DNA from 4 places in the Arthrobacter sp. 10N418 genome. Region 4 is predicted to be linked to each of the others. Evidence: riboswitches for the same ligand, from Rfam matches in the RefSeq annotation. Region 4 holds a riboswitch; each other region holds the start of a gene.

Region 1 (7,342 bases), on a different contig from region 4:
CGCCTGTCCGCCGCACCCGGGCCCGCAAGACCGCCGAAACCGCCGAACCGCTGCCCGCGTTCGCCGAAGAGGCCGGAACTGCACCCGCCGCCGAGGCGGCTGCGGCCGGGACGGGCGCTGGTGACGCTCCCGCCGTCAAGCCCGTCCGACGCCGGGCCAGCCGCGCCAAGGCAGCCGCCCCGGCCGCCGAAGTGCCCGCAGCCGGGGCCCCGGCCGCGGAGGCAGCCGAAGCGCCCGTCGAAACGCGCGAAACTCCCGCCGAAGCAGCCGTCGAAACGCGCGACACTCCCGCGGAAGAGGCGGGCGGGAAGCCCGCCGAAGCGCCGTCCGCCGCCTCCTCGCTGTTCCTCGAGCCCGGCATGGTCACCTCGATGATTTTCCAGGCCCCCGACCTCAGCACCGTTGTTCGCCCGGTTCCAGTTCCGGCTCACGCCGCGGAGACGGAGGACGCCGATGAGGAAGAGGGCGAGGAAGGCGAGGACGCCGGGTCCCGCCGTCGCCGCCGCAGCCGCGGGCGCCGCGGCCGCACCAGCCGCACCGGCACTGAGTCCGAAACCGATGAAGAAGGCTCCGCGGAGGAAGCCGAAGAAGAACCGGAGGGAATGCTGGAAGACGGCGTGACCTCGCGCCGCCGTCGGCGCCGCCGCCGCGGTGACCAGGACCTCGAGCTCACCGGCGGGGGAGACGACGATCCGCCCAACACCGTGACCCGCGTCCGTGCGCCCCGCGCGATGTCGGAGGCGCCGGTCAACAACCGCGTCACGTCCGTCAAGGGATCCACCCGGCTCGAGGCCAAGAAGCAGCGCCGCAGGGAATCACGCGACACCGGCCGCCGCCGCACTGTCATCACCGAGGCCGAGTTCCTGGCCCGCCGCGAATCCGTGGACCGCCAGATGATCGTGCGCCAGCGCGACGACAGAATCCAGATCGGCGTCCTCGAAGACGGGGTCCTGGCCGAGCACTTCGTCTCCAAGACCCAGCAGGATTCCCTGATCGGCAACGTCTACCTGGGCAAGGTCCAGAACGTCCTGCCTTCCATGGAAGCGGCCTTCGTCGACATCGGACGCGGCCGCAACGCCGTGCTGTACGCGGGCGAAGTGAACTGGGAGTCCGTCAACCTCGAAGGCAAGCAGCGCCGGATCGAAAACGCGCTGAAGTCCGGCGACTCAGTCCTCGTCCAGGTCACCAAGGACCCGGTCGGCCACAAGGGCGCCCGGCTTACGAGCCAGATCTCGCTGCCCGGCCGCTACCTCGTCTACGTGCCCGGCGGTTCCATGACGGGCATCTCGCGCAAGCTGCCCGACGTCGAACGCAACCGCCTCAAGCGGATCCTCAAGGACCGCCTGCCAGAAGACGCCGGCGTCATCGTCCGCACCGCGGCCGAAGGTGCCTCCGAAGAAGAACTGACGCACGACATCAACCGCCTCCGCGCCCAGTGGGAGGGCATCGAGAGCCAAGCCACCTCGACCAAGATGCTTGCCCCGGAGCTGCTCTACGGCGAACCCGACCTGACCATCAAGGTGGTCCGCGACGTCTTCAACGAGGACTTCTCCAAGCTGATCGTCTCCGGCGAGGAGGCCTGGGACACCATCGAGGCCTACGTCACCTACGTGGCACCGGACCTCGTGGGCCGGCTCGAGAAGTGGACAAAGGACACGGACATCTTCGCTGCCTGGCGCATCGACGAGCAGATCCACAAGGCCCTTGACCGCAAGGTCTTCCTGCCCTCGGGCGGTTCCCTCGTGATCGACCGCACCGAGGCCATGACCGTGGTGGACGTCAACACCGGAAAGTTCACCGGCAGCGGCGGCAACCTTGAAGAAACCGTCACCAAGAACAACCTGGAGGCGGCGGAGGAAGTCGTCCGGCAGCTGCGGCTGCGCGACATCGGCGGCATCATCGTGATCGACTTCATCGACATGGTGCTGGAATCGAACCGCGACCTCGTGCTGCGCCGCATGGTGGAGTGCCTGGGCCGGGACCGCACCAAGCACCAGGTGGCCGAGGTGACCTCGTTGGGGCTCGTTCAGATGACCCGCAAGCGGATGGGCACGGGGCTGCTCGAGGTCTTCGGCGAACAGTGCGAAGCCTGCGCAGGCCGCGGAATTGTCACCCACGACGAGCCCGTCGAGCACCGCCGCGCCAATACCGTCGCCGCCGAACACTACGTTCCCCGTGCCGAGGCCCAGCCCGCAGCGCGGACCGAGCGCAAGAGCCGCCGCCGCGGCAAGGGCGGCCAGGGCACCCCGGAAGCAACCCCGTCCGCGCCGGCAGCAGTGCACGCCGAACCCACCGAGGCGGAGCGGCACGCCAAAGCCGAGGCGACCCGTGCAGCCCTGGCGAACATCGCCGCGGCAGCACACGCCGCCCACCTGCACGACGGGGAGGCAGCCGCTGCCAGCGAAGCGGGGGCCCGCCAGGCCGCCGTCGACGCAGTCACGAAGCTTGCCGCCACGGAGGAAGCAGCCGGACGCCCAGGCGCCGTCCTGACCTTCGGCGGCGAGCAGGTTGCCCTGCCCTTCGTCGAACACGCCGAGGAGTCGCAGGTGCCTTCCCTGACGCTCGACCTCCTGACCGAGGCGTTCGCCCACCTCGGCGAAGCCGGGGAAAGCACAGGGGCCGAAGCGCAGCGCCGTCCGGCGAGGGGCCAAGCCGCGGCCCCTGCGGCCGTGGCGACTGTTCCGGAGTCCACGGTTTCCGAGCCTGCTGTTCCCGAGCCTGCTGTCGCGACCGGCACCACGTCCGGCGGCCGCCGCGGACGCCGCAACCGGAGCGCCAGCCGCGCCCAGGGCGCAGCCAACGAGACGTCCGTCCAGCACCGCGAGGCAACGGCATCGGCCGCAGCCGTTTCGGTTCATGAAGCCAAGGCGCCTGCCGCGGGCAAGCCGGCAGCCAAGCCGGCAGCCAGCGAGCCGATCATCCTCGGCGTCGGCGTACCGGCCTCGGAGCTCTAGCCGGCCCGGCCCGGCAGGACCGCGGGTGCGGCCCGGACCGGCGTAGCAATACGCCGGAACCGGGCCGCACCCGCGGTTATTTAACGGATGAGGCTAGGCTGGAGCACTGACACGGGGTGCCGCGCATTGGGCCGGCTGAGATCCAGACCCGTTGAACCTGTCCGGCTAGCACCGGCGAAGGGATGTCTCTCTTGTCCTCATCATTTCTTCCGTACCCGCCACGCCGGTCCGCGCAAACCCGGCCTCCCCGCGTCCTGGCCATCGCCGGTTCCGACCCGTCCGGCGGCGCGGGGATCCAGGCGGACCTGAAGAGCATCGCCGCGAACGGGGGCTACGGCATGGCGGCGATCACGGCGCTGACCGCGCAGAACACGCGCGGAGTCACGGCGGTCCACGTTCCGCCGGCAGCGTTCCTTACCCGGCAGCTGAACGCGATCAGCGACGACATCGGCATCGACGCCGTGAAGATCGGCATGCTGGGCGACGCCGCGGTGATTGACGCCGTCCGCAGCTGGCTCGAAAAGGTCAGGCCCGCCGTCGTGGTCCTGGATCCCGTGATGGTGGCGACCAGCGGGGACCGCCTCCTGCAGGAATCCGCTGAAGCCGCGCTCCACGCCTTACTGCCGCTCGCCGACCTGATCACGCCCAACCTCGCCGAACTGGCGATCCTTTTACATGAACCCGTCGCCGGGGACTGGGACGAGGCCCTGGAGCAGGGCAAACGCCTGGCCGCGCTGGTCGGCACCACTGTCCTCGTCAAGGGCGGCCACCTGAAAGACCGGGAGGGCGGGAGCGGCGGCGGTTGCCCGGACGCGCTCGTCAACACCGGAGGACTGCTGGGACAGGAGACCGTCGTGGTGCCGGGGGAGCGCGTCGCCACACGCAACAGCCACGGCACAGGGTGCTCCCTGTCCTCGGCCATGGCCACGGTGCAGGCCCGGGTGGGGGACTGGGAGGCAGCGCTGCGGGAGGTCAAACCGTGGCTGCAGGGTGCGTTGCGGGCTGCAAACGGACTGGACGTCGGCTCCGGTAACGGCCCCGTCCACCACTTCCATCATCTTCAGCACCTCACGGAGGGGCACGGCCGCATCCCGGACCGCGCCCCGGCGGAGGGCGAGTTCGTAGAGGCGCTCCGGAACCAGGCGGCCGGCGATCTGGAGGCAATCCATGCCCTCGACTTCATCCGGGGCCTGGCCGACGGCACGCTGCCCGAGAACGAGTTTGCCTACTACCTTGCGCAGGACGCCATCTACCTCAACGGCTACTCACGGGTCCTGGCCCGTGCCGCCGCGCTCGCGCCCTCGGACGCCGAGCAACTGTTCTGGGCCGGCTCGGCGCAGCAATGCCTCGAGGTGGAATCGGAGCTGCACCGGACCTGGCTCAGCACCCGCTCCGCCGAAGCCACCCTGGGTCCGGTCACGAAGTCCTATGTCGACCACCTGCTGGCCGCCTCGGCATCCGGCAGCTACGCGGTGCTGGTGGCGGCGGCCCTTCCGTGCTTCTGGCTCTACGCCGAGGTGGGGGAGGCCCTGCACGGACAGTTCCTCGCCGCGGGTTCCCCGGGAAGCCATCCCTATGCCGTGTGGCTCCGCACCTACGCCGACGAAGGATTTGCCGCCGCGACCCGGCAGGCCATCGCGTATACCGACGCGGCAGCCAGGCACGCCTCGGCGTCCGAGAGGGAGGCCATGGCCCTGGCCTTCCGCCAGTCCTCGCGCTACGAGGTCGCATTTTTCGACGCGCCGCGCCTGCACGCCTGAACCGACCTGGCCCGTGCAGCCTGTACGATAGTCGGGCACGGTTCGGGAAGTCGCTGCAGGATCGCTCTGTCCAAAGAGAGTGGCGTCCATCACGCAGAGCCCGCCGGAACCAGCCTCGTTTGCGGCCGAAGGCAAAATTAGCGTAGTCTAGACCTTCGGTGCTTACGCCAATACTTGGGTTATGACCTTGAGGACAGTTCATTCGATTTTCGGATGGCGTTGTCCACGGGATAGCTCATGGATTCCCCCGGGGAATCCACCGGCGTAGAGGCACAGCGTGAGCCGGTCCGAACACATTGGCCCCAGGTTCCGCACGCAAATCTAGTAATAAACGTCGAGAGAAGTGAGTTCCCCAGTGGTGTACGCGATTGTCCGCGCAGGCGGCCGCCAAGAGAAGGTTTCCGTTGGAGACTTCGTTACCCTGAACCGCGTCCCCGGTGGAGCCGGCAGCACCTTTGAGCTGCCCGCACTGCTCCTGGTAGACGGTGACAAGGTCACGTCCGCTGCCGCGGACCTGGCCAAGGTAACGGTTACGGCTGAGATCCTCGAAGACCTTCGTGGTCCGAAGATCGTCATCCAGAAGTTCAAGAACAAGACCGGCTACAAGAAGCGCCAGGGTCACCGTCAGGAATTGACCAAGGTCAAGATCACCGGTATCAAGTAACCACTCGTTACTGTTCAGGTTTTCAGCAGATTCCCCAGAATTTTAAAGGCAGGCATTTCAAATGGCACATAAAAAAGGCGCGAGTTCCACTCGCAACGGTCGTGACTCAAACGCCCAGTACCTCGGCGTCAAGCGCTTCGGCGGCCAGGTAGTCTCCGCAGGCGAGATCATCGTCCGCCAGCGCGGCACCCACTTCCACCCGGGCGCCGGCGTAGGACGCGGCGGCGACGACACCCTGTTCGCCCTGGCCCCCGGCGCCGTCGAGTTCGGCACCCGCCGCGGTCGTCGCGTTGTGAACATCGTGGCTGCTGCAGCTGCAGAGTAACAACAAGTTCTAAATCGGTGGGGCGGGCCATTAGGTCCGCTCCACCGGTGTTTTAACCGCATTACAATCATCTTGGGACCCTCTGGGCCCCGGGGAACAGCACTGAGGAGATCCACGTGGCGAGCTTTGTAGACCGGGTAGTACTGCACGTATCCGGCGGTACCGGCGGCCACGGCTGTGTCTCCGTCCACCGCGAGAAGTTCAAGCCCCTCGGCGGTCCCGACGGCGGCAACGGCGGCAACGGCGGCGACGTCATCCTGCGTGTCGATCCCCAGACCACCACCCTGCTTGATTACCACCACGCCCCGCACCGGCACGCCACCAACGGCGGTCCCGGCATGGGCGACTGGCGAGCCGGCAAACACGGCGAAACCCTGATCCTTCCGGTCCCCGTGGGCACCGTGGTGAAATCCAAGGACGGCACCGTCCTGGCCGACCTCGTGGGCGAAGGGGCCGAATACATCGCGGCCGCCGGCGGCATTGGCGGACTCGGGAACGCCTCGCTCTCCTCGCAGAAGCGCCGTGCCCCCGGCTTCGCGCTGCTCGGCATCGAAGGCGAGTCCAGCGACGTCGTCCTGGAACTGAAGTCCATCGCGGACATCGCCCTCGTCGGCTTCCCCTCCGCCGGCAAGTCCAGCCTCATCGCCGCCATGTCGGCTGCGCGGCCCAAGATCGCCGACTACCCCTTCACCACGCTCATCCCGAACCTCGGCGTCGTCCAGTCCGGCGACGTCCGCTTCACCATTGCCGACGTCCCGGGCCTCATCGAGGGCGCCAGCGAAGGCAAGGGCCTCGGCCACCACTTCCTGCGCCATGTCGAACGCTGCGCCGCCCTGGTGCACGTGCTGGACTGTGGCACGCTCGAGTCGGACCGCGACCCGCTCTCGGACCTGGCCATCATCGAGGCTGAACTCGAAAAGTACGCCGTGGACATGAGCTACAGCGGAGCCGACGGCCAGGTGGTTCCGCTGAACCACCGCCCCCGCCTCGTGGCCCTGAACAAGGTGGACCTGCCCGACGGCAAGGACATGGCCGAGTTTGTCCGGCCGGAACTCGAATCCCGCGGCTACAAGGTCTTCGAGATCTCCGCCACGAGCCACGAGGGCCTCCGCCAGCTCGGCTTTGCCATGGGTGAAATCGTCCAGGCCGCCCGCGACGCCCTCGCCGCCGCGCCGCCCAAGGTGCACGCCCCGATCCTGAAGCCGCGCGCCGTCAACGAGTCCGGCTTCAAGATCCGCCGCGAAGAGAAGAACCTCGAGCCGCTGTTCCGCGTCATTGGCGACAAGCCCGTCCGCTGGGTCAAGCAGACCGACTTCACCAACGAGGAAGCGATCGGCTACCTCGCCGACCGCCTCGCCAAGCTTGGTGTCGAGAACGAACTCTTCAAGCAGGGTGCCGTGCCGGGCGACACGGTGGTCATCGGCGAGGACGACGGCGTCGTCTTCGACTGGGAGCCGACCATGATGGCCGGCGCGGAACTGCTCGCCGCGCCCCGCGGCACCGACGTGCGCTTCGCCGACATCGGCGACCGCCCCACCCGCGGGCAGAAGCGCGACGAGCAGATCGAACGCCGCGAGGCCAAGGCCGCCGCCCGCGCCGAGCTCGAAGCCGAGCGCAAGGCCGGCATCTGGACCGAATC
Region 2 (7,342 bases), on a different contig from region 4:
CGGCCAGCAAGTTACTCAGCCTCGGTGGTCTCTGCTGCTGCGTCGGCGGGGGCCTCGGCTGCTTCGTCCTTCTTGGCCTTCTTGGTGATGGCTTCCGGAATGATCACGGAACCCTTTTCCGGGGTAACGAAGGCAGCCTTGGGAGCCTTGGTCTTCAAGGTGCCCTCCTGGCCGGGGAGACCCTTGAACTTCTGCCAGTCTCCGGTGATCTTGAGGATCGCGGCAACCTGCTCGGACGGCTGTGCGCCGACGCCGAGCCAGTACTGGGCACGGTCCGTGTCGACCTCGATGTACGAGGGCTCTTCGGTCGGGTGGTACTTGCCGATCTCTTCGATGGCACGGCCATCACGCTTGGAGCGTGCGTCCATGACGACGATGCGGTAGTACGGTGCGCGCATCTTGCCGAAGCGCTTAAGGCGAATCTTTACGGCCACTTTTGTGGTCACTCCTGTTTCTGAAACGGGGTCGAGCCCGGCGTTCTGCACCCGTGGGGCGGGCCATACTAGGGGGTTCTAAAAGGACAAGATCCGGACGCGGAGAGAGGGGCCACGCAGATCAAGTACCTGTTCATTGTGCCAGATCAGCGCCGGGATTTCGACTTGACACCCATGCAGTGGCTGATTTCACCCCGGAAGGCACGTCGCGGCCCCAGTCAGGATGTCCAGACGTAGAGCTCAGACTTCGTGGCCGGGTCGATGCCGGCCGCGAGTTCGGCAAGCTGCCGGACGTAGCCTGTGGCCTGGTCCGCACCGAAGGGCATGTCCTCCTCGGCAGCCCAGCTCGCCGCCACGTCTTCCAGGATGTTGCCTTCGTCTTCGGTCTCGTAGCTGAGCAACTCGGCGAGGGCCCGGACCATGGCATGCGGAACGCCGAGCAGGGAGTCGCTGGCCACATCCACCATGGCCAGCTCATAGTCGGCGCCGGCGGCGTGGACGGCGGTGCCGGCCAGGTCCCCGAGCCGTTCGACTTCGAAGTCACTGATGTCCGGGATCCGTACGGCGCCCGGGGCGGCAGGCGCGCCGCCGTCCAGGGCCCCGGCGCGCTTGAGGGCTGCGTTGTGGGTGGAAACAAAGATTTCGGTGAATCCCAAGGAAACACTCCTCATGAGTCGCGGCTGGATTGTTGTTTCAGCCTAGCCGCTCGAGCCCGGCCGCGCCCGGACCGGACATGACCTCCCCTGGACCGTGGTCGAAACTCTTCCATCCGGCCTCGCCTGCGGACATACCCTCCCCCGACCGCGACCAATGGACATGCTGGCACTATGTCCGTTCCCGGCCGCCTGCGTTGGACATGCCCCTGAGGCGCTGCCCTTGAACGTTGGGCATGTCCAGTGCCTGGCGAAAGCGGAGAGCTTACGCACCGCCGCAGCACGGGCAGCGGCAGGCCTTTGGCGGCGGCGGCGCACTCGCCAATCACCAGTCCGGCAGGCAGGCTTCGTGCAACGGTGCCCGGCAGGCAGACGGGCTGCGTGCAACGGTGTCCGTCAACGAGGGCTGCGTGGCGGACCGGGGCATGGCAAACCGGTGGGAATAAATCCCGGACAGCTGTGGCTGACCGCAACATGGTGCGTCCGCGGACGGCTCACGCGCCCGGCGACCGCGCCGGACTCAGCGGGTGCTCAGCGGACAGCGACACGGATGCGGTTGCGCCACGGATCCTCGAACCGCAGCTCGGCGCCGGTGTGGTGGGACTGGACACCGGCAACCTTGAGACGGTCGGCGAGGGCTCCGACGTCGTCCCCCGAAGGCACTTCAATCAGCACTTCGCCCAGGCCGAGGGTATCCCGACGGGGCCCGGCGCCGCGGCTGTTCCAGACGTTCATAGCCATGTGGTGGTGGTAGCCGCCGGCGGAGACGAACAGCGCCTGGCCGTGCCAGCCCGCCGTCTTCTCAAACCCCAGGGTCCCGACGTAGAAGTCGTGGGCCGACTGGACGTCGCCCACCTGCAGGTGGACGTGCCCGACGCCGGCATCGGCCTCGCGCTGGCCGCTCACGGATTCTTCGGTCAGGAACTGTTCCAGATAGCGCTGCGGCGGCAGGGCGAGGCTGTCCATCACGACGTTCTTGCCGTCCCAGGACCACGCGGCCCGCGGACGGTCGTAGTAGAGCTCGATTCCGTTGCCTTCGGGGTCGTTGAAATAGAACGCCTCGCTGACAAGGTGGTCGGCGCTCCCGGTGAAGGACTGCGGCTCGTACTGGGCCGCGCTCGCGACCGTGGCGGCCAGGGCAGGCTGGTCCTCGAAGAGCAGTGCGGTGTGGAAGAGGCCGGCCTCGCCGCGGGAGGGGATGTTTAGGCCGGGGGCGGGGGCGAGGTGGACGAGCGGCTTCTGGCGGCGGCCGAGGTAGAGCCCGCCGTCCTGCTCGGCCACGATGTCAAGGCCCAGGGCACGCTGGTAGTAATCCGTCATGAGCCGCATGTCGCCGACTTTGAGCATCACAGTGCCCATGGTGAGTGCGGCGGGAAGAAGATCGTGGCTGGTGGCTTCGGCAGTCATTTGAACGCTCCGGTGGTTCAGTGGCCACCGACCTTCGATGACCTTGCATACATTAAAATTACTTGAAGCTTCAATTTATTCCAAATGGGCCCGCCGCCGTGGCTGGATCCACGCGACGATCCGGGGCCCGCCACACTCGGGTGGACCTCGGGGCCCCTGAGGTAGCTTCTTCTACGACCACACGGGCGCCCCTGCAGGGGCTGAGATCGGGCTGACGCAGCCTGCGACCGTTGAACCTGTCCGGGTAATGCCGGCGAAGGAAGTGAGTATTTTCGTGAGCACCCAATCTGCACAGCACAGCCCTGCCTAAAACCGGGCCGGACAAGACCGGACCAACCAAGACCAGCCCGCACAAAACCAGCCCGCGGCCCCCACACAGTCGCTGAAGTCGCGTTCCCTGGCGTTCGCCACCGATCCGGAGCACGGCATCCGTGTTCCGGTGACCGAGATTGCGCTGGCGGCCGCTCCGGGCGGCGCCGCCAACGCCCCGTTCCGGGTCTACCGCACGGCCGGGCCGGGCAGCGACCCGGTCCTGGGGCTGGAACCGCTCCGCGCACCGTGGATTGCGGCCAGGGCCGATACCGAGCCGTACAGCGGGCGGGAACGGAACCTGCTCGACGACGGCAGGTCGGCCGTGCGCCGCGGTGACGCGTCCGCCGAGTGGAAGGGCGCCCGGCCGGTGCCCCGCGCCGTCGCCGGCCGGACGGTGACCCAGATGCGCCACGCACGGCAAGGTGTGGTCACGCCGGAGATGCCGTTCGTCGCCTTACGCGAAAACTGCCGCGTCGAACTGGTCCGCGGCGAGGTGGCGGCCGGCCGGACCACCATCCCGAACAACATCAACCACGCCGAATCCGAGCCCATGATCATCGGCAAAGCCTTCCTGGTGAAGATCAATGCTATCTGCCACTGACCGCCGACCGGGTCACGGGCATCGCCTCGCGCGGAGGCTCGATCATGGCCGGCTGGTGCCTGGCGCACCACCGGGAGAACTTCCTCTACACGCACTTTGACGGGCCCTGATCGATCTTCGCCAAATACGATGTCGCGTTCCCGGAGGGGCCGGGCCATGTGCCGTTCCATCTGGTCCGTGAAAACGTGGAGCGCCAGCAGGAGCTCTGCCAGGGCGCACCGTTCTACACGCTCGGGCCGCTGGTCGCGGATATCGCACCGGGCTATGACCACATCACCTTGGCCATCGGCGCCACGGAGATCGCCCGGTACGGCACCGCGATGCTCTGCTATGTCACGCCCAAGGAGCACCTCGGGCTGCCGAACAAGGACGATGTCAAAACGGGAGTGATCACCTAGAAGATCGCGGCCGATGGCGGCCGACCTGGCCAAGGGCCACCCGGGCGCCCACGAACGCGATGACGCCCTGTCCAAGGCACGGTTCGAGTTCCGCTGGCGGGACCAGTTCGCCCTTCCCTGGGTCCGGTCACCGCAGAGGCTTTCCACGACGAGACGTTGCCGCCCGAACCGGCCAAGACGGCGCACTGCTGTTCGATGTGCGGGCCAAAATTCTGTTCCATGCGGATCAGCCAGAACATCCGGGATGAGTACGGTTCAGCGGATTCCCAGGCCGCCCTGGCACAGCTGGCGGCCGGAACGCAGGCCAAGAGCGACGGGTTCCTTGCCTCGGGCGGCAAGGTCTACCTGCCGGAGCCTTCCGTAGGCGGACCCGCAGCATCCTAGGCATCCTCGGCTAGGACGCTTGTGCGTGTTGGCGCCGGCTGACCTCTGCAATGAACGAGCGGATGACCCGGTCCCCGTCCGCTGAGTCCTGGGGCCGGTGTCCTCCCGCGGCGACGCGGTGCAGGGCACCGGTTTCACGCAGGTAGCCTGCGATTTCCTCGTACAGTGGTTCCCAGCCGCCGGTGAGCACCAGTGTGGGGACCCCTGGCACGATCTGCAGGGGCGCCTCCCAGGCAGGGGCCTGCAGCCTCAGCCGCCGGGCGGCGCGTCGTGCCTCCGGGGTGGTGGCGCCGGGAGCCTCCGCCGAAAACGCGCGGCGCACAAATTCCCTGTGGAAATCGTCGTCGCTCAGATGGTGGCGGACGTCGAACAGCGGCTGCATCAGGGTCCGGTGCGCGGCCGTGGCCGGCAGTTCCGCCGTCAGGGAGAGGCAGCCCGGTTCCACCAGGGTGAGGGACTGGACGAGGTCTGGCCGTTCGACGGCGGCCATCATCGCGGAGATGGCGCCCTGGGAGTGCGCCACGACGTGGCCGCCGGCCGCGCCGCGTCCGTCGTCGGCGAGCGCGCCCAGCACGATGGCTGCGTCGGCGGCGAAGTCGGATTCGAGCGGTTCAGCGACGGCGTCGAAGCCGTGGCGGCGCAGGAACAGGGCGTCGTAGCCCAGCGCCATCCCGTGCTGCTTTGGCCACGCGGAGGCCCCGAAGCTGCCCGCCCCGTGGACGAAGACTACGCGCTGCTTGAACATGATCTAACCCTAGGGCACCGGTCCCGCAAGGGGGCCTGCGACATAGCTGCGGGCTGCCGGTTACTTGCTGCCGCCGAGGAACTTATCGAAGCCCTTGGGCAGGTTCAGCTGGGAGGGATCGAAGTCCCCGCCTTGCTGCCCGAAGGACGCGCCGGTGGGCACGGGGTTGGTCGGCCCTGCCGCACGCCGGGCTTCGGCGTCACGGAGTTCCTGCGCTGCCTTGGCCGGGTTGCCGGAGCGGGCCTTCTTCTTGGGGGCGTTCTTGGCGCCCTTGCGGGCCCCTCCGCCGCCCATGCCGGGCATCCCCGGCATTCCGGGCATCCCGCCGCCGGCAGCCATCTTCTTCATCATCTTCTGGGCCTGGGCGAAGCGCTCCAGGAGGCCGTTGACCTCGGAGACGTGCACGCCGGAGCCGCGGGCGATGCGGGCGCGGCGGGAGCCGTTGATGATTTTGGGCGCGACGCGCTCGTGCGGCGTCATGGACCGGACAATGGCCTCGACGCGGTCAATCTCGCGTTCGTCGAACTGTTCAAGCTGCTGCCGGATGTTCTGCGCGCCCGGCATCATCATGAGCATCTTCTTCATGGAGCCCATGTTGCGGATCTGCTGCATCTGGGCCAGGAAGTCGTCCAGGGTGAAGTCTTCCTGGTCGGCGAACTTCTTCGCCATCCGTGCGGCTTCGTCCTTGTCCCAGGATTTTTCGGCCTGCTCGATCAGGGTGAGCACGTCGCCGAGATCAAGGATGCGTGAGGCCATGCGGTCCGGGTGGAAGAGCTCGAAGTCGTCGAGGCCTTCGCCGGTGGACGCGAACATGACGGGCTTGCCGGTCACTGAGGCGACTGAGAGCGCCGCACCGCCACGGGCGTCGCCGTCGAGCTTGGAGAGCACGATGCCGGTGAAGTTGACGCCTTCATCGAAGGCGAGCGCCGTGTTGACGGCGTCCTGGCCGATCATCGAGTCGATGACGAAGAGGACTTCGTTCGGGACGATCGCCTGGCGGATCTGGCGGGCCTGCTCCATCATGTCGGCGTCGACGCCGGTACGGCCGGCAGTATCCACGATCACGACGTCGTGCAGCGTGCGGCGGGCTTCCTCGACTCCGGCGCGGGAAACGGCGACCGGGTCCCCGGCGGGGTGCTCAAGCTCGGCGGACGTGGCGCCCGGGTGCGGGGCGAACACCGGGACGCCGGCGCGCTGGCCGACGATCTGCAGCTGGTTGACGGCGTTGGGGCGCTGCAGGTCGGAAGCGACCAGCATGGGGCTGTGGCCCTGGGCCTTGAGGTACTTGGCGAGCTTGCCGGCGAGGGTGGTCTTGCCGGCACCCTGGAGGCCCGCGAGCATGATGATGGTGGGACCGGTCTTGGCCAGGCGGATCCTGCGGGTTTCGCCGCCGAGGATCTCCACGAGTTCCTCGTTGACGATCTTCACGATCTGCTGGCCCGGGTTCAGCGCGGCGTTGACCTCGGCGCCGAGGGCGCGCTCGCGCACGCGCCCGGTGAATTCCCGGACGACAGGGACTGCGACATCGGCGTCCAGGAGGGCACGCCGGATTTCGCGAACGGTGCCGTCAACGTCGGCCTCGGTCAGGCGGCCTTTGCCACGGAGGTTCTTGAAGGTTGCTGTCAACCGGTCAGAGAGTGAATTGAACACGCGCCGTGCACTTCTTTCAGTGGATCTACAGATGGCGGCCGGTCCGGCACGCCAGCGTCGCGGCTTGTGTTCGCCTGAACGAACTGCCTCGACAACGGGACTCGACTATCTAGGGTACCAAGACGAGCCTTGAAGATGGCATGCTGGCTTAGGTGACCAGCCAAACAACTGTAAAGACACTGCTCATCCTCGGCGCCTCAGGCGACCTCACCGGCAGGCTCCTGCTGCCCGGGCTGGCCCGGCTCGTGGCCCGGGGGCGCGCCGACGGCCTGACCCTGGTGGGCGCGGGATCGGACTCCTGGACGCCGGAACAGTGGCTGGGGCGCATCGGGGAATCTTTTGCCGACGAGAACTCGCAGGCGGACGCGTACGGCAAGCGGGAGCTGAAGCGGATCCGGGAGTCCACTAGCTACCACCAGCTCGACGTTACGGCCGCCGGCCAGCTCGCCGGCCTGCTGGCGCAGCTGGAGGGGCCTGTGGCCGTCTACTTCGCGCTCCCGCCACGCATCAGCCAACTGGCCTGTGAGGCGCTGGCTCCGGACGAGGTGCCAGCCGGTACCCGGCTCGTCATGGAGAAGCCGTTCGGCTCGGGCGAGGAGTCCGCGCGCCACCTGAACCGGACCCTGGGCGCGCTCGTCCCCGAAGACCACATCCACCGGGTGGACCATTTCCTGGGCAAGGCCACCGTCCTGAACATCCTGGGACTGCGCTTCGCGAACACCTTCCTGGAACCGGTGTGGAACCGGCAGTACATCGAA
Region 3 (7,342 bases), on a different contig from region 4:
AGACGCCCGCAGCAATGAGCATGTCCCGCGCCTGCTCCAGCACCTGGTCGGGGGGCCCGTCGATCAGCACGGCGGATTCCGTGGCCGACCCCGGCTGCAGCACCACGATCCGGTCCACGAGGTCTTTCCACACGGCCACGCGGTGTTCCACCACAACCAGGGTGGCCCCGGTCTTGTCCAGGCTGCGGCCCACGGCGTCGCGGACTTCCAGGACGCCGGCAGGGTCCAGATTGGCGGTGGGTTCGTCGAGAAGGAGCAGACCGGGACGCATCGCCAGGATGCCGGCAAGCGCCAGTCGCTGCTTCTGCCCGCCGGAGAGGGCCGACGTCGGGTGGTCCAGCGGCAGCCGGCCCAGCCCGACGTCGTCGAGCGCTTCCTTCACACGCCGCCAGATTCTCTCCGGTGGCACGGAAAGGTTCTCCGCCCCGAAGGCGACGTCGTCGCCGAGGCGCGAGAGCACCACTTGGGTTTCCGGGTCCTGCTGCATGAGCCCGGCCCGGCCGCGCTGCGCGCGTGGCGGAGCGCCGTCGATCAGGAGGCTCCCTGTCTCGTCGGAATCCTCCGCCTCCGCGGGCAGGCCCGGCGAACCGGCTCCGCCCGCGGCGCCGGCGGAACTGTCGCCGAGCACGCCCGCCAGGGCGTGGAGCAGCGTGGACTTGCCGGCGCCGGAAGGGCCCAGCAGCAGCACCCGTTCCCCGGGCCGGATGTCCAGGTCCAGTCCGTTGACCGCGGGCCGGGGCCGGCCGGCGTGCCGCCAGCCCCAGCCGCGGGCCGTGACCGCTGCCGGGCGGACCGTGTTGGAAGGTGTCATGTGCGGCGCGCGGACGTCAGGAGGAGACGGGCTCTGCGGCGGCCTTGCGGGACGCGAAGGAGCTCAGGACCCCGGTCCTGGCCAGGCCGCGGGTGGCGAGCCAGGCCAGGGCTCCGGCGATTACTGCGCCGGAGACTGCCGTGAAGATGATGTAGGCGAGCTTGTCCCCGGGCTCGTAGGCGATGTTCCAGCCCCAGGGCAGGAAGGAGTCGTTCAGGCCGCAGAACAGGCCCGCGCCGGCCCCTGCCAGCAGGGACACCGGCAGGTTGAACCTCTTGTACAGGAACGCGGCGAACACCAGTTCCGCACCGAGGCCCTGCAGGACACCGGAAATCAGCACCGTCGTGCCGTACTGCGAGCCCATGATCAGCTCGCCCGTAGCGGCGACGGTTTCGCAGAACAACGCCGCCCCCGGCTTGCGGACAATGAGCATGCCCAGGATGGCCGGAATCATCCAGCCGCCTGCGTAGAGCCCGGACAGCGGCGGGTAGAGCGCATTAACAGGTGCCGAGACCAGGTTGGCGCCCTGATCCCAAGCCCAGAAGATTACGCCGCCGGCAACGGCGATCAGCGCAGCCACGACGATGTCGACCACACGCCAGTTGTAGCCGCGCCGGTTGAGTGTCTGGTTTGCAAAAATATCAGTCATGTCGTCCTCCTGAGGAACAGGAGGGGAGAGTGCCCCGGCCGGCTGTGGCTTTCGCCGCCGCTCCGGGCACTCTGAGAACTCGACTCCCTTGCGCCGGTACTAACCGGATCAGGTTCGAGGGTCTGCGGTTGTCCGCACTCTCAGCGCCCACCTTTGGCTTCCCCGGGTCTCCCCGGTGATGACCGACGGCGGCGCTCCCCTGTCGTATCTAAAATCGCCCTTGTGGGCGGTGTCCAGTTTACACCCGGCCGTCCGGGAATCCGCGGCCGGCAGTCACAATCCGGAGCCGGCGGCCGGCCCGGGCCCCCGGCGGCGGGGAACACGTCGGCGGGGAACACGTCGGCGCCGGTGTCCGTGAGCACCGGGCTTGATAGAGTCGGCAGTGGCGCGGACAAGGGCTGCCGCCGGAGGGCAGACGGGCAACCAACCGGAAAGCTGGACTATTGTGACGCTTACACCAGCCACACCAGGGTCCTCCGCTGACTATGACCCTGACTCGAGCGAGCCGCAACCGCCGGGGTCCCTGGCGGCGCTGATCGGCCGCATCCTGTCTGAGATCGACGCGCTCCAGTTCGCGTCCTTCAGCAAGGACGACGCCCTGGACCTCGGGCTCCTCCTCGTTGAGCTGGGCAGGACACGCTCACTGCCAATCGCCATCGATATCAGCAAAGGCGAGCAGGTCCTCTTCCACGCGGCACTGGACGGCGCCACCCCGGACAACGAACGGTGGATCAACGCCAAGAAACGCACTGCCGTGCGGTACGAGGTCCCGTCGCTGCTCGTGGGCCTCCGCGCCCGGGCAGCCGGCGGACGGATCGAGGACAACGCCTGGTTCGACCAGTCCATGTTCGCCGCCCACGGCGGCGCCTTTCCGATCTACCTAAGGGGCACGGGGGCGGTCGGCACCGTCACGGTCTCCGGGTTGCCCCAGAAAGCCGACCACGATCTGGTGGTCGAAGCACTGTCGGAGATACTCGGCCGGGCTGGGCGCTAGGCTAGGGGAAGCCCTGTTTCCTGCCGCAAGGAGTCCCAAAAATGAACATTGTCATCAAGCTGCTGGGCACCGGCATCAGCCTGCTGGCCGGCTTCGCCGGAACCAAGCTCGTCGACACCGTCTGGGAAAAGACCACGGGCAACAAGCCGCCCAAGGGCCATGACGACGACGTCCCCACCACGCTGCGCTCGGCACTGACCTTCGCCCTGATCTCCGCGTCGGTCAGCGCCATCATCCAGGTTCTCGCCAACCGCGGGACGCAGCGTGCGGTCACCCGTTTCGCCAAGACCCAGGACATCGTCTAACCCCGGCCGTCGGCCCCGCCGCCGTCGTCGTCCAGCCGACGCTGGGCGGCCGCCCTCTGGACCACGGCCTCGAGCTCGTCCGTGCTGAGCAGCTCCGGGTGCAGGTGCTTGGTCCGGTAGCCGGCCCGGCCCACCATGTGGGCGGCGACAGGGACGGTGAGCAGCTGGAAGAGCCAGGCCACCATCAGCACGGGCCAGACCCACCAGACGCGCATTTGCAGACCCACGGCCAGAAGCAGCAGGAACAGGCCGAGCACCTGGGGCTTCGTCGCGGCGTGCATCCGGCTCATGAGGTCCGGGAACCGCAGCAGCCCGACGGCCGCAGCGAGGGACATCAGCGCACCGGCCACCATGCAGACGGCGGATACGGCGTCGATCACGGCGTCGGCGGGGAGCGTGTCAGGAATCACGGGTGGGTTCCCTCCTGTCCGCCACGAACCGGGCCACCGTGACGGAGCCGACGAAGCCGATGATGGACATCGCCACCAGCAGCATCAGGTTGTTCAAATTCCGGTTGACGGCCATGTCAATGCACAGTGCGGCGCCGAAGATGGCCAACAGCACATCGACCGCGAGCACCCGGTCCAGCAGCGACGGGCCCCTCGCGATCCGGATGATGGCCCCGGCCGCGGCCACGGACAGTACGACGGCGGTCACCGCCAGGACTAGCTGCATCACGCGCCCACCTCCTGGTTCAGTGCGGACAGTTCGTCCCTGGTCCCCATGATGCGGATCAGGGAGGCCTCGGTGTCCCGGACCTCCTTGCGGAGCCTGGCCCCGTCCTCGGCATTACGGACATTGATCCCATGGATATAGAGCGTGGACGTGGACCTGTCCACCTCCACCACCAGCGACCCGGGAATCAGCGAGATCACATGCCCGGTGGCCGTCACCAGGAGGTCGGAACGGCTCCGCAGCGGGACGGCGACGACGGCGCTGATCACCCGCGGTCCGCGGACGACGGCAAGGAACAGGACCTGGAGGCTGGCCTCCACGACCTTCGCCAGGAACACAAACGCGAAGAAGATCGCACGGAGGGCGTTGAAGCGTCCGCCGAGTTCCACCGGCGGCAGGTAGAACACCCTGGCCACCACCACCGCGATGAGTGCCCCGAAGAGCAGGTTGCCCGGACTGAAGTTCTGCCAGAGGGCACCCCAGACGATCACAAGCCACACCAGCAGCGGCAGTTCCTGGCGCAGCGAGATCCGCTTCCGGCTCATTTCCGGCCCTCCGGCCGCTGGCCGGGCGCGGGCCCGGCGAGCGCCGGGACGGGCGCATCCTCGCCCAGCACCGCCTGGATGTACGAGGACCTGTCCAGCATCTCCCTTGCGGACTGGTCGGCCACCTTGAACAGGGGCCCTGCGAAAACTGTCAGCGCCACGCCAAGGATCACCAGGCCCAGGGTGGAGCCCACCATGGTCCGCGGCAGCAAGACGACGTTGGACTTCCCTGCCCTGTTTCCGGTGGCCGAGTCCCGGGAAGCGGCGAGCAGCACCGGGTCCGGATGTTCCGCGTCCTCGGGTTTGCGCCAGAACGCGCGGTTCCAGACCCTGGCGACAGCCAGCAGCGTCAGCAGGCTGGTGAGCACTCCCCCGATCACCAGTGCGTAGGCCAGCGGCGTGCCGAGCTGGATGCCCGCCTGCAGGAGCCCGAGCTTACCCAGGAAGCCCGAGAACGGCGGGATCCCGGCCAGGTTCATCGCGGGGACGAAGAAGAGCACGGCCAGCAGCGGGGACAGCTTGGCCAGGCCGGCCACGCGGTCCACCGAGGAGCTTCCGCCCCGGCGTTCAATCAAGCCGGTCACCAGGAACAGGCTGGTCTGGATGGTGATGTGGTGGACGACGTAGAAGACCGCGGCGGCCAGGCCGGCCGCCGTTGACATCGCCAGTCCGAACACCATGTAGCCGATGTGGCTGACCAGCGTGAAGGACAGGAGCCGCTTGATGTCGCTCTGGGCCAGGGCGCCGAGGATCCCCACGACCATGGTCAACAAGGCGGCCACCATGAGCGGCGCATTGAGCGTGTCCCCGGGGAACAGGAGCGTCTCCGTGCGCACCATGGCGTAGACCCCGACCTTGGTCAGCAGGCCGGCAAACACCGCCGTGACGGGGGCGGGCGCGGTCGGGTAGGAGTCCGGGAGCCAGAAGGACAGCGGGAACACCGCAGCCTTGATGCCGAAAGCAACCAGCAGCATGACGTGCAGCAGGGTCCGCGTGCCCTGGTCGAGGTCGGCGAGCTTGATAGCGAGGTCGGCCATGTTGATAGTTCCGGTAGCGCCGTAGATCATGGCGATCGCGATCAGGAAGAGTACCGAGGAGACCACCGAGACCACCACGTAAGTGACCCCGGCGCGGATACGGGGGCCCGTCCCGCCCAGTGTGATCAGCACATAGCTGGCCGTCAGGAGGATCTCAAAGCCCACATAGAGGTTGAAGAGGTCCCCGGACAGGAAGGCGTTGGACACCCCTGCGACCAGGATCAGATAGGTGGGGTGGAAGATCGATACCGGCGCGTCGCGGTCGCCGTCGGCCATGCCCTGCCCTGTCGCATAGACCAGCACGGCGAGGCTCACGGCGGAGGACACCACGAGCATGAGCGAGGAGAACTGGTCCACCACCATCACGATGCCCCAGGGCGGAAGCCAGCCGCCGAGGTTCACCGCCGCGGCCCCGCCCTCCCAGACGGAGGCCAGGAGCCAGCATTCAAGCAGCAGCGTCAGGGACAGGACCGCAATGCTGACGGCCCGCTGGGACCGGGGGGACCGGATCAGCAGGAACGCCAGTGCGGCGCCAAGGATGGGAAGTACGACGGCGAGCGGGGCAAAACTGGTGATGTTCACTCTCCGCCTCCTTCCGGGATTTGGGCCGCGTTCCGGGATCCCGGCCGTTCTTCCGCGGCGGCGTTTTCGGCCAGGACCGGGCGGTCGCCCGACATGATCGCTGCGGCCGTCTCCCCGGCGGCGTCTGAAATCCCCGTGGCATCGGAGCCGAGCATGGCCAGGGGGAATTCGGAGGTTTCAACGGGTATCACAGAGTCGTCCTCGGCGTCGAAGCGGGGCGTCGCCGCGACGCGGCGGTCTTCGGCATCGTCCTGGATCTCGTCCTGGCGGGCCAGGACCCACGAGCGGTAGATGATGCCCAGCATGAAGGCTGTGACGGCGAAAGAGATCACGATCGAGGTCAGGATCAGGGCCTGCGGCAGGGGGTCGTTATAGTCCCCCGGGTCGGTGTCCTTGTTGAACATCGGCGCCAGCCCGGCGTAGCCGCCGGTCGCGAGGATCAGCAGGTTGGTGGCGTTGGCCAGCAGCATGAGGCCCAGCAGGACCCGGGTCAGGCTGCGCTCGAGGATCAGGTAGATGCCGCAGGCGTACAGGGCTCCCATGACGGTCAGCAGGGTCAGATTGACGTTCACGCTATCCCCTTGCCCGTCGTTTCCGCCGGGATTCCGCCGGCTTCCTGTTCTTCCAGCGGAGCCGCGGGATGTTCTTCGAAGTGCTCGTCGATTTCTGCACCCAGGCTGCGCAGCACGTCCAGGACCAGGCCGACCACCACCACGTACACACCGATGTCGAAGATGGTCGAGGTGACGAACTTGATGTCGCCGAATACGGGCAGCCAGAGCTCGACGATGGCGCTCTGGAACACCTGGCCGCCGAGCAACAGCGGCATCATGCCGGCGGCCGCCGCAGTGGCGAGGCCGATTCCCAGCAGCGTGCCGGCGCCAACGGGCGTGGCTTCCCGCAGCTCGAAGCGGCCCCCGGCGAGGTAGCGGATGGTCAGGGCGACGCCGGCGGTGAGCCCGCCGGCGAAGCCTCCGCCCGGCAGGTTGTGCCCGGACAGGAGGAGGTAGATGGAGAAGACGATCATGGAATGGAAGATGAGCCTGGCGACGACTTCGAAGATGATCGAGCGCCGTTCCGGTGCCATGGTCCGCCCGGCCACGAGCCACGCGTCGCGGGTCGCTGCGGCGAACAGGCGGCTCAGCGCCAGCGCGGCGTCATCGCGGGTGTTGCCCTTCGCGCCGTGGCGCCGGCCCACAGTGCCCTCGGCCACGGACGAAGACGTCTGGATTCTGTCTCCGCGGCCCCGGACAAAGATCAGGCTTGCCACGCCGGTGGCAGCCAGGGCCAGCACCGAAATCTCGCCGAAGGTGTCCCAGGCGCGGATGTCCACCAGGGTGACATTGACGACGTTGAGGCCTCCGCCGCCCTCGTAGGCCAGCCGCGGGAACTCCAGCGAGACCGGAAGCGCCACGCGGGCCCCGAGGGCGTAGATGGCCACGAAGATCATTGTGGTTCCGAAGGCGAGGCCGATGATTACCCGGATGACCCGGTATTTTCCGCCGGTCCGGTCCCGCAGCCCGGCAGGGAGGCTGCGCATGGCCAGGACGAACGCCACCAGGATGATGGTTTCCACGAGCATCTGGGTCAGTGCGAGGTCCGGTGCGCCCTGCAGGGCAAACATCAGCGCAACGCCGTAGCCGGTGACGGAAACCATCAGCACGGCCAGGAAACGTTTGTTGGCACGGACGGCAGCCAGCGCTCCAATGACGATCCCGGCACCGGCCACCAGCTGCAGCGGCGA
Region 4 (7,342 bases):
TCATGGTCTGCTAGACGGGTGTAGCGCTGGGGGTCGGTTACTACCGTGAGGTCGGGCACCGCGACATATGCGGTCGTGATGTCGGCACTCTCACCGATGGCCAATTCGAGCCGCCGGATAGGCAGCGTGTTGCTCAGCGGTGAGATAGCAATATCCACTTCGCGGGCCATCTCGAGGTCTTGCCGCTCGCGGCCGTCCACCGTCCACACCGTGCCGTCAAACTCGATCCGCAGCGATCGAGAACCAAGCACGAGAGTTAGCGAACGGAACTGCCAGTGATCGTCAGCTATCAGGGTGTAAAGACATTCTCCGAAGGCTCCGTGAACGGTGCTCTCGACTTGGATGCCCTCCTCGGATTCGCTCACAGAGCACGTCTCCGTGCTGTCCGATTCAAGACCATCCCAGCTCAGCACGATCATGAATCTATGATGTCGCGCGAGTTGACTGTAGTCACGCTTCCCGCCTGCGCGCCAGTCATAAACCAGACGCAGCGAACCGGCCTACGACGCCGGCCACAAGGGGACTGCCCCCGGCTTGTTGACTCCTTAGCAGAAGGCGCTGGGTGACCGCAGAAAGAAGGCTCAGTGCCTTCGTCAGCGGCAAGCTCTCAGGTTCGCCGGCCATGCCCGCCCCCGCCTCGCCCAAGGTTTCGGCCCTCATGGGTCGACGCGTAGAGGATCAGGGCAGGCCTAATGCGGCTCGCAGCACTCACCGCGCCGGCCACAGTGCCCGGTGAAGGATCCTCCACAGCGCGTCGGGTCGCCAGGTCGCCGCGACCCGCTCGTCCGCCGGACCTGGAGCGTTTCCGATCCGCCAAATCAGTTTTCGCCGTTCCCAGAGTTTTTTAGGATTCTCGTTACAGTTTGTTGGCTGCCGGACATTAACAGGGCATGAGCTTGCAAACGACGGGGGAACGGGTGGATCTGGAGAGGGAGAAACGGTTCCTGGCCGCTCACACGGCGGCCCACGACCGTATCTACCGCTATTTTCGGCGCAGGACGGAGGGCGCCGCCACCGCGCAGGATCTGTGCGCTGAGGTTTTCAGGATTGTCTGGGAGAAGTCCGGACACGCCGATGACCTCTCGGTCATCGTCCTTTTCGGCGTGGCCAGGAACGTGCTCCGAAATCATGACAGGTCTCTATCCCGGTCGGCCGGACTCATCGGAGCTTTGCGCTTCGAGCGCGTCCATGGACCATCCGCCGGGGGATCCGCCGTCCGTGATGGCATCGACCGCCTGGCCTCAAAGGAGCGGGAGGTGTTACTGCTGACGTACTGGGACGGACTTACCGCCGTCGAAGTGTCCCATCTGCTCAACACATCGGCGGCTGCCGTGCGAATGCGCCTGCACCGGGCGCGCAAGGAACTAGGCCGAATACTTCAGCAGCAGACGGTGTCAGAAGGAGCAACAGAATGAGCCAGGACTACTCCGCGGCGGACCTCCTTTCAGCCGCCGATCCTGCGCTCACGATCACCGAGGAGGAACTTATCCGCAGCCGCCAGCGGTCTCTGTCGTTCGTCAATTCCGAGGTCACCCAGCTCGCCGTCGGCGGATCCGTCCACGACTTCCATCGCGCGCCGGCTAAACGCCATTGGGGGCGTTTCGCCGCTGCCGGGCTTGCGGCAGCGGCGGTCGCGGCCTGCGTACTCGTCGCCACGGGTTTGGTAACGAGCCCGGTCAACATGGCGGCGGCGCCGACCGTCGCTGGGGTCATCCCGACGGCGACACCGGCCGGCCCCGGGAAGTCTTCCCTGGCGGGGCCCACTGTTACCGATTCGTTTGGGAACGTGGATTACTACACCACGGTCTCCGGTGACACGTCTGCGGGAGTGGCTGCATCCTTCGGCATCTCCGAGGAGAAACTCGCTGAGTTCAACGGGCTTCAGCCCGGGAGCGCGCTGGCACCCAATACGAAGCTGCGACTGATCCCCGCCCCGGGTCCGATCACCGGGGCGAAGGGTGCGGCCGTCGTCGACGCCAGCGGCATCCCCCTCAGCTACGTGATTGAACCCAATGACACCCTCGACGGGATCAGGTACCGGTTCGGGCTCACCGGCGAGCAGTTGGCGGAAGCGAACAAGGTCCCGTACGTGTACGAGAAGGGCAACACCTACTTTGTCCGTGCCGGGAATCACATCCGGCTGCAGAAGAACCCGGTCGACAGCCGGGCGGGCGCGGGAGCAGCCGTGAACAATTCATACGGGCAAGCCATCTTCTATACCACCGTCGACGGCGACTCCTTCGACAGCCTCGGCTACAAATTCCGGTCCACCACGGACCAGCTGCTGCAGTACAACCCGTCCCTCACCACGGACCGGCCCATCCCCGCGGGGACCAGGGTCAGGCTCATGCCCGGCGAGCTCACGATTGACGGTGCCCGGGGCACCTTTACCGCCGACGCCGACGGGATCCCCCTGACCTACACCACGGCCCCCGGGGACACCGAGCGCCAGATCTCGTTCCGCTTCAGCGTGACAGACCTGGAATGGGCGAACCGCCCGCTCACCGGCACCGACCGCGTCTGGTACGCCTTCACCGACCTACCCGCCGGGGAACTCGCCCCGGGCCAGACCATCAGCGTCGCCCTGAACCAACCTCTCAACAAGTAGAGCAGTATCACCAGGGACGTCGTCTGAGCAGCCCGCGAAACCCTGCTCACCGGCACCTGACCGCGCCATATAACGCCGCCAAATACACGCCAGCGGGTCGTACGGCAATTGGCCGGCCGCGGAAACGCGGCGGTGTTGATTCGGAAATTGTAAGGACCGGCTTCCGGGTCCGGGACGAAGGAATCTCAATGATGTTGTCAACGGATTTTGGCGAGCCGCTGAGGTGTCCCGGCCGGTTCGCGGCCGGGACACCTCAGGAGCTTCTAGTCGGTCCAGCCGGGTAGGGCCTGCGGTCCTGCTCCGGGAGGCCGGCGGCCGTGGCGGAGAGGTTCTCCGGACCGTCCGACTGGCCGGACGCCCAGTGGAAGAACACCTCGGCCGTGATTGTTTCAAAGCACGCCTCCTGGGACCGGAATCAGTACGTCGCGGTGTCGCCCTCGACACAGGTTCCGTAGCCGAACAGCTCCCCGCTCCCGTCCCGGGTGCGGGCAACGGCGAAGATGATGTAGGGCCAGGATCCGGCATCCCAGCCTTCGCTGCCCCAGTTCGGCAGCACGGACCAGCCGGTGCCGTCGAGAGTGTCCATCCAGTCGTACCCGTCCCCTGCCCGGTCGTCCGCGGGCAGGACCGGGGCGGTGACCGGTTCCGCGGTGTCAGCGGTGACCGTGCGGGACATGATTCCTGCGTTCATGAGGTGAGGCTCCGTTTCGCTGCGGCGGGGCGGTTGCCCGGAGTACCGGATTCCCTCTCCCCACCATGTTTTGCCTGCTGGCGGAGCATCGCGTAGCTGTGCCCGACGGAACCGGGGCAACCCGAAGGGCGAGCGGCGGGTGGGTTGTGGGAGGAAATAAGCGCAGCGCCGACCCAAGGCGTCCGGTGCGCGGCCGTCCGAAGGACGGTTGAGCCGGTGGAGCGGGCACGTAGGATCCAACGGACAGCAGCAAAAAAGAAAGAAGAATGCTTGTGCTGCCCGAGCACAGCGAGGCCCTTTCTTGATGTGCTCGGGCGGTGGAGATGCGATGCAGGGGCGCCCTGGACGTCAGCGCCCTCGTGGCTCATTCTCGCAGGCGGTCAGACGCTTCATTTCCGTGGGATTCCCGTCCGGCTCGGCCCGCAGCGCAGTGGCCGCAGGCGGTTCATGGTTGCTTATCTACCGGCGTCTTATGTCGCCTGGCCGCGTTCGCGGCGGGATTCGTACATGAGGGGGACACGGGGTACTCACGCGATTTCGTCTCACGGAACCCATACCGCTGTACAGCTATGACCGCTGGGAAGGCGCCTTGATGGACAAGCGGCCAAAAAAACCTCCATCAATGCGTGAGACCACGTAAGGCCATCAAAGCGGGAACCCCTTCCAGTCCCCCATGGACGGGGTTCCTCGATGTGCCGGGCCATCCCGACCAGCCGCCCCTGAAATTACCAACCCCAGCCATCGACTGGATGTTCCGCAGTCCCGACCACTAGATATCGACCGGGCCGTCAGGGGTGTCATTCGCCGAAAAGGTGAGACTGAGCCGAGGTTGGGGGGGCAGCGTCAGCCTGGGCGTGCCGCCTCTGGGCGGCGGGTCGCCCGACGACGCACGGCCGGTAACGGTCCGACGGATTTTCCACCCGGGCACGGCATCTGTAAGCTCAATCACATCCACACGGGTGCCCCTGCAGGGGCTGAGATCGGGCTGAAGCAGTCTGCGACCGTTGAACCTGTCCGGGTCATGCCGGCGAAGGAAGTAGGAAAACACTGATGAGCTCCATGAATTCGCATTCGCTCGCTTATGTCCGCGACCCGGAAAACGGAATCGCGGTCCCGGTCACTACCATCGCGCTGGAAGATTCCCCCAACGGCGCCAAGAACCCGGATTTTACGGTCTATCGCACCGCCGGGCCCGGCAGCGACCCGGTGATCGGCCTGGAGCCGTTCCGGTCCGCATGGATAGAATCCCGGGGCGACACCGAGCCTTACGGCGGCCGGGAACGGAACCTGCTCGATGACGGTAAGTCCGCCGTCCGGCGGGGTGCCGCGTCCGCTGAATGGAAGGGGGCGCAGCCGGTGCCCCGCCGCGCCCTCGACGGTAAGACCGTCACCCAGATGCACTACGCCCGCCAGGGCATCATCACCCCCGAGATGCGGTTCGTGGCAGTGCGGGAAAACTGCGACGTTGAACTGGTCCGCAGCGAAGTCGCCGCCGGGCGGGCCATCATCCCCAACAACATCAATCACCCCGAGTCCGAACCGATGATCATCGGCAAGGCGTTCCTGGTGAAAATCAACGCGAACATCGGCAACTCGGCCGTGACAAGCTCCATTGCCGAGGAAGTGGACAAGCTCCAGTGGGCGGCCCGGTGGGGCGCCGACACTGTCATGGACCTCTCCACCGGGGACGACATCCACACCACCCGTGAATGGATCATCCGCAACTCCCCCGTCCCGATCGGCACGGTCCCGATCTACCAGGCGCTCGAGAAGGTCAACGGCGAGGCCAATGACCTGACCTGGGAGATCTACCGGGACACCGTGATCGAGCAGTGCGAGCAGGGCGTGGACTACATGACCGTCCACGCCGGCGTGCTGCTGCGCTACGTGCCCCTGACGGCCAACCGGGTCACCGGCATCGTCTCCCGCGGAGGGTCCATCATGGCCGGCTGGTGCCTGGCCCATCACCAGGAGAACTTCCTGTACACCCACTTCGACGAACTGTGCGAAATATTCGCCAAGTACGACGTCGCCTTTTCCCTCGGCGACGGCCTGCGGCCCGGCGCTACCGCGGACGCCAACGACGCCGCCCAGTTCGCCGAGCTGGATACCCTCGCCGAACTCACCAAGCGGGCATGGAAGTACGACGTGCAGGTCATGGTCGAAGGCCCCGGGCACATCCCCTTCCACCTCGTCCGGGAAAACGTCGAACGCCAGCAGGAACTGTGCGACGGAGCGCCCTTCTATACCCTCGGTCCGCTGGTGACCGACATTGCGCCTGGCTATGACCACATCACCTCTGCCATCGGCGCCACCGAGATCGCCCGGTACGGCACCGCGATGCTCTGCTATGTCACGCCCAAGGAACACCTCGGGCTGCCGAACAAGGACGACGTCAAAACCGGTGTCATCACGTACAAGATCGCCGCGCACGCCGCGGACCTGGCCAAGGGCCACCCGGGCGCCCACGAACGCGACGATGCCCTTTCCAAGGCACGCTTTGAGTTCCGCTGGCGTGACCAGTTCGCACTTTCCCTGGACCCGGAAACTGCCGAAGCATTCCACGACGAGACGTTGCCGGCCGAACCGGCCAAGACCGCGCACTTCTGCTCGATGTGCGGACCCAAGTTCTGCTCCATGCGGCTCTCCCAGGATATCCGCGACCAGTTCGGGGGCATGTCCGAACAGGAAGCCATCGCCGGGATGAACACTAAGTCCGCCGAATTCCGTGAATCCGGCGGCAAGGTCTACCTCCCCGAACCCGTCCGCCTCAACCCCTAAGAGCGCCCGGGCCTGCAGCCACCGCCGCAGGCCCGGGCACCGCCCCCCGCCACGAACACACCCTGGCTGAGGCCTCCACATTGGCAAGAAACAGCAGGGCAGTGGGAACCTTGCCACGTAAAGCGCCTCACGGTGGCCGGGCCGGATCGATTGCCTCACTCGTGCTCTGGTCATGAGTAGACGGCGCGAGCAAACGTCCTGCCCAGGGGCCGCACGGCCGTCGAGCCGGTAGCCCCGTCTGGCTGTGGCACTTCGAGTTGTACCCGTCAGTGCAGTTGGTGTCCTTGAGCCGCGGATGCTGCCAAAAGTGTCAATCCAAACGCACTCCGGGGCAACGTCCGCACCGGCGAACCACGCTGGATTTACCGCAGCCAACCAAGGTCGCGACAATGACACGGGACGCGCGCGACTGCACGACTTCCCCGAGAGAAGCAACATGAAATTAGCCCCCACGACGCGATTGGCAGCCCGAACGTCACCTCGATTCTCGCTGGCATCCCGGCCTCACCCGGACCATTCCCGCCGGACCCGTTCAGCGGGCCCGGCGGCCGGCAGGTGAACGCCCTAATGCTCCGGCACCGCGAGCTGACCCGAGTTCGTCCCCTCTCCGCACTGGCGCTGACATCGAGGATCACGAATGCCCTCCTGCGGAGCGGCGTAAATTCCGTTGGACAGCTGATCAGCCGGTCAAGGGAAGACCTCATGGCCGAGATTACCGGCCTCGGCGAAGGATCGTTGAAGCTCATCGAAGCGGCCGTCGCTCTGGAAAACCTCGCGCTCGCCCCAACGGAGACCCTGTCCTCCGCGTTCACCCGCACATCAACGAGCCGAGCCCGGAGCAGCGCCAAGAACAACCGCCATATCAAGAACCACAACACATGGGTAACTCCACTGATGCCAGCCCCTGCCCGTAACGAATCCCCCCACCCCGCGGACGATTTTCAGCGTCCTTCCGTGCCGATGACGCCCGCCGAAGGACCCGGCGGCCCATGAAATCGGACGTCCCCGTAAAGTTACTAGAGTGAGTAATGGAATCAGCCCGTCCGAAGCATGGCAGCGCCTGCGTGAAGGCAACACGCGTTTCGTCTCCGGGGACGCTCTGCATCCGAACCAGGACGCCTCCCGGCGCAGCGCGCTGGTGAACGCCCAAGACCCCTTCGCGGTCATATTCGGCTGCGCGGACTCCCGTCTGGCCGCGGAGATCATCTTCGATCTGGGTCTCGGCGACGCCTTCGTGGTCCGCACAGCAGGACACGTGATCG

Evidence for each region. A riboswitch is a leader RNA that binds a small molecule or an ion and turns the genes downstream of it on or off. The one in region 4 is predicted to bind thiamine pyrophosphate.
Region 1: it holds a riboswitch for thiamine pyrophosphate, as region 4 does, so the genes downstream of both, AC1DCZ_RS10050 (bifunctional hydroxymethylpyrimidine kinase/phosphomethylpyrimidine kinase) here and thiC (phosphomethylpyrimidine synthase ThiC) in region 4, are expected to answer to the same signal.
Region 2: it holds a riboswitch for thiamine pyrophosphate, as region 4 does, so the genes downstream of both, AC1DCZ_RS06010 (phosphomethylpyrimidine synthase ThiC) here and thiC (phosphomethylpyrimidine synthase ThiC) in region 4, are expected to answer to the same signal.
Region 3: it holds a riboswitch for thiamine pyrophosphate, as region 4 does, so the genes downstream of both, AC1DCZ_RS12390 (ECF transporter S component) here and thiC (phosphomethylpyrimidine synthase ThiC) in region 4, are expected to answer to the same signal.

The regions. Positions count from the first base shown of each region.
Region 1 covers NZ_JBFTIK010000010.1:67,489-74,830, forward strand. Annotated here, with positions in the region: gene AC1DCZ_RS10045 (Rne/Rng family ribonuclease) at 1-2,954, shown strand, start outside; TPP riboswitch at 3,057-3,154, shown strand; gene AC1DCZ_RS10050 (bifunctional hydroxymethylpyrimidine kinase/phosphomethylpyrimidine kinase) at 3,137-4,714, shown strand; gene rplU (50S ribosomal protein L21) at 5,070-5,378, shown strand; gene rpmA (50S ribosomal protein L27) at 5,440-5,703, shown strand; gene obgE (GTPase ObgE) at 5,820-7,342, shown strand, end outside.
Region 2 covers NZ_JBFTIK010000005.1:180,628-187,969, reverse strand. Annotated here, with positions in the region: gene AC1DCZ_RS06030 (RNA-binding protein) at 1-10, opposite strand, end outside; gene rpsP (30S ribosomal protein S16) at 12-434, opposite strand; gene AC1DCZ_RS06020 (hypothetical protein) at 653-1,090, opposite strand; gene AC1DCZ_RS06015 (VOC family protein) at 1,619-2,494, opposite strand; TPP riboswitch at 2,666-2,773, shown strand; partial or broken gene AC1DCZ_RS06010 (phosphomethylpyrimidine synthase ThiC) at 2,841-4,189, shown strand; gene AC1DCZ_RS06005 (alpha/beta hydrolase) at 4,200-4,934, opposite strand; gene ffh (signal recognition particle protein) at 4,995-6,584, opposite strand; gene AC1DCZ_RS05995 (glucose-6-phosphate dehydrogenase) at 6,737-7,342, shown strand, end outside.
Region 3 covers NZ_JBFTIK010000013.1:159,373-166,714, forward strand. Annotated here, with positions in the region: gene AC1DCZ_RS12385 (ABC transporter ATP-binding protein) at 1-811, opposite strand, end outside; gene AC1DCZ_RS12390 (ECF transporter S component) at 828-1,460, opposite strand; TPP riboswitch at 1,528-1,671, opposite strand; gene AC1DCZ_RS12395 (heme-degrading domain-containing protein) at 1,906-2,454, shown strand; gene AC1DCZ_RS12400 (DUF4235 domain-containing protein) at 2,496-2,759, shown strand; gene mnhG (monovalent cation/H(+) antiporter subunit G) at 2,756-3,169, opposite strand; gene AC1DCZ_RS12410 (monovalent cation/H+ antiporter complex subunit F) at 3,159-3,434, opposite strand; gene AC1DCZ_RS12415 (Na+/H+ antiporter subunit E) at 3,434-3,979, opposite strand; gene AC1DCZ_RS12420 (Na+/H+ antiporter subunit D) at 3,976-5,598, opposite strand; gene AC1DCZ_RS12425 (Na(+)/H(+) antiporter subunit C) at 5,595-6,170, opposite strand; gene AC1DCZ_RS12430 (Na+/H+ antiporter subunit A) at 6,167-7,342, opposite strand, start outside.
Region 4 covers NZ_JBFTIK010000009.1:1,831-9,172, reverse strand. Annotated here, with positions in the region: gene AC1DCZ_RS09040 (putative glycolipid-binding domain-containing protein) at 1-419, opposite strand, end outside; gene AC1DCZ_RS09035 (RNA polymerase sigma factor) at 891-1,415, shown strand; gene AC1DCZ_RS09030 (LysM peptidoglycan-binding domain-containing protein) at 1,412-2,608, shown strand; gene AC1DCZ_RS09025 (hypothetical protein) at 3,024-3,299, opposite strand; TPP riboswitch at 4,245-4,352, shown strand; gene thiC (phosphomethylpyrimidine synthase ThiC) at 4,350-6,080, shown strand; gene AC1DCZ_RS09015 (DNA-directed RNA polymerase subunit alpha C-terminal domain-containing protein) at 6,648-7,073, shown strand; gene AC1DCZ_RS09010 (carbonic anhydrase) at 7,102-7,342, shown strand, end outside.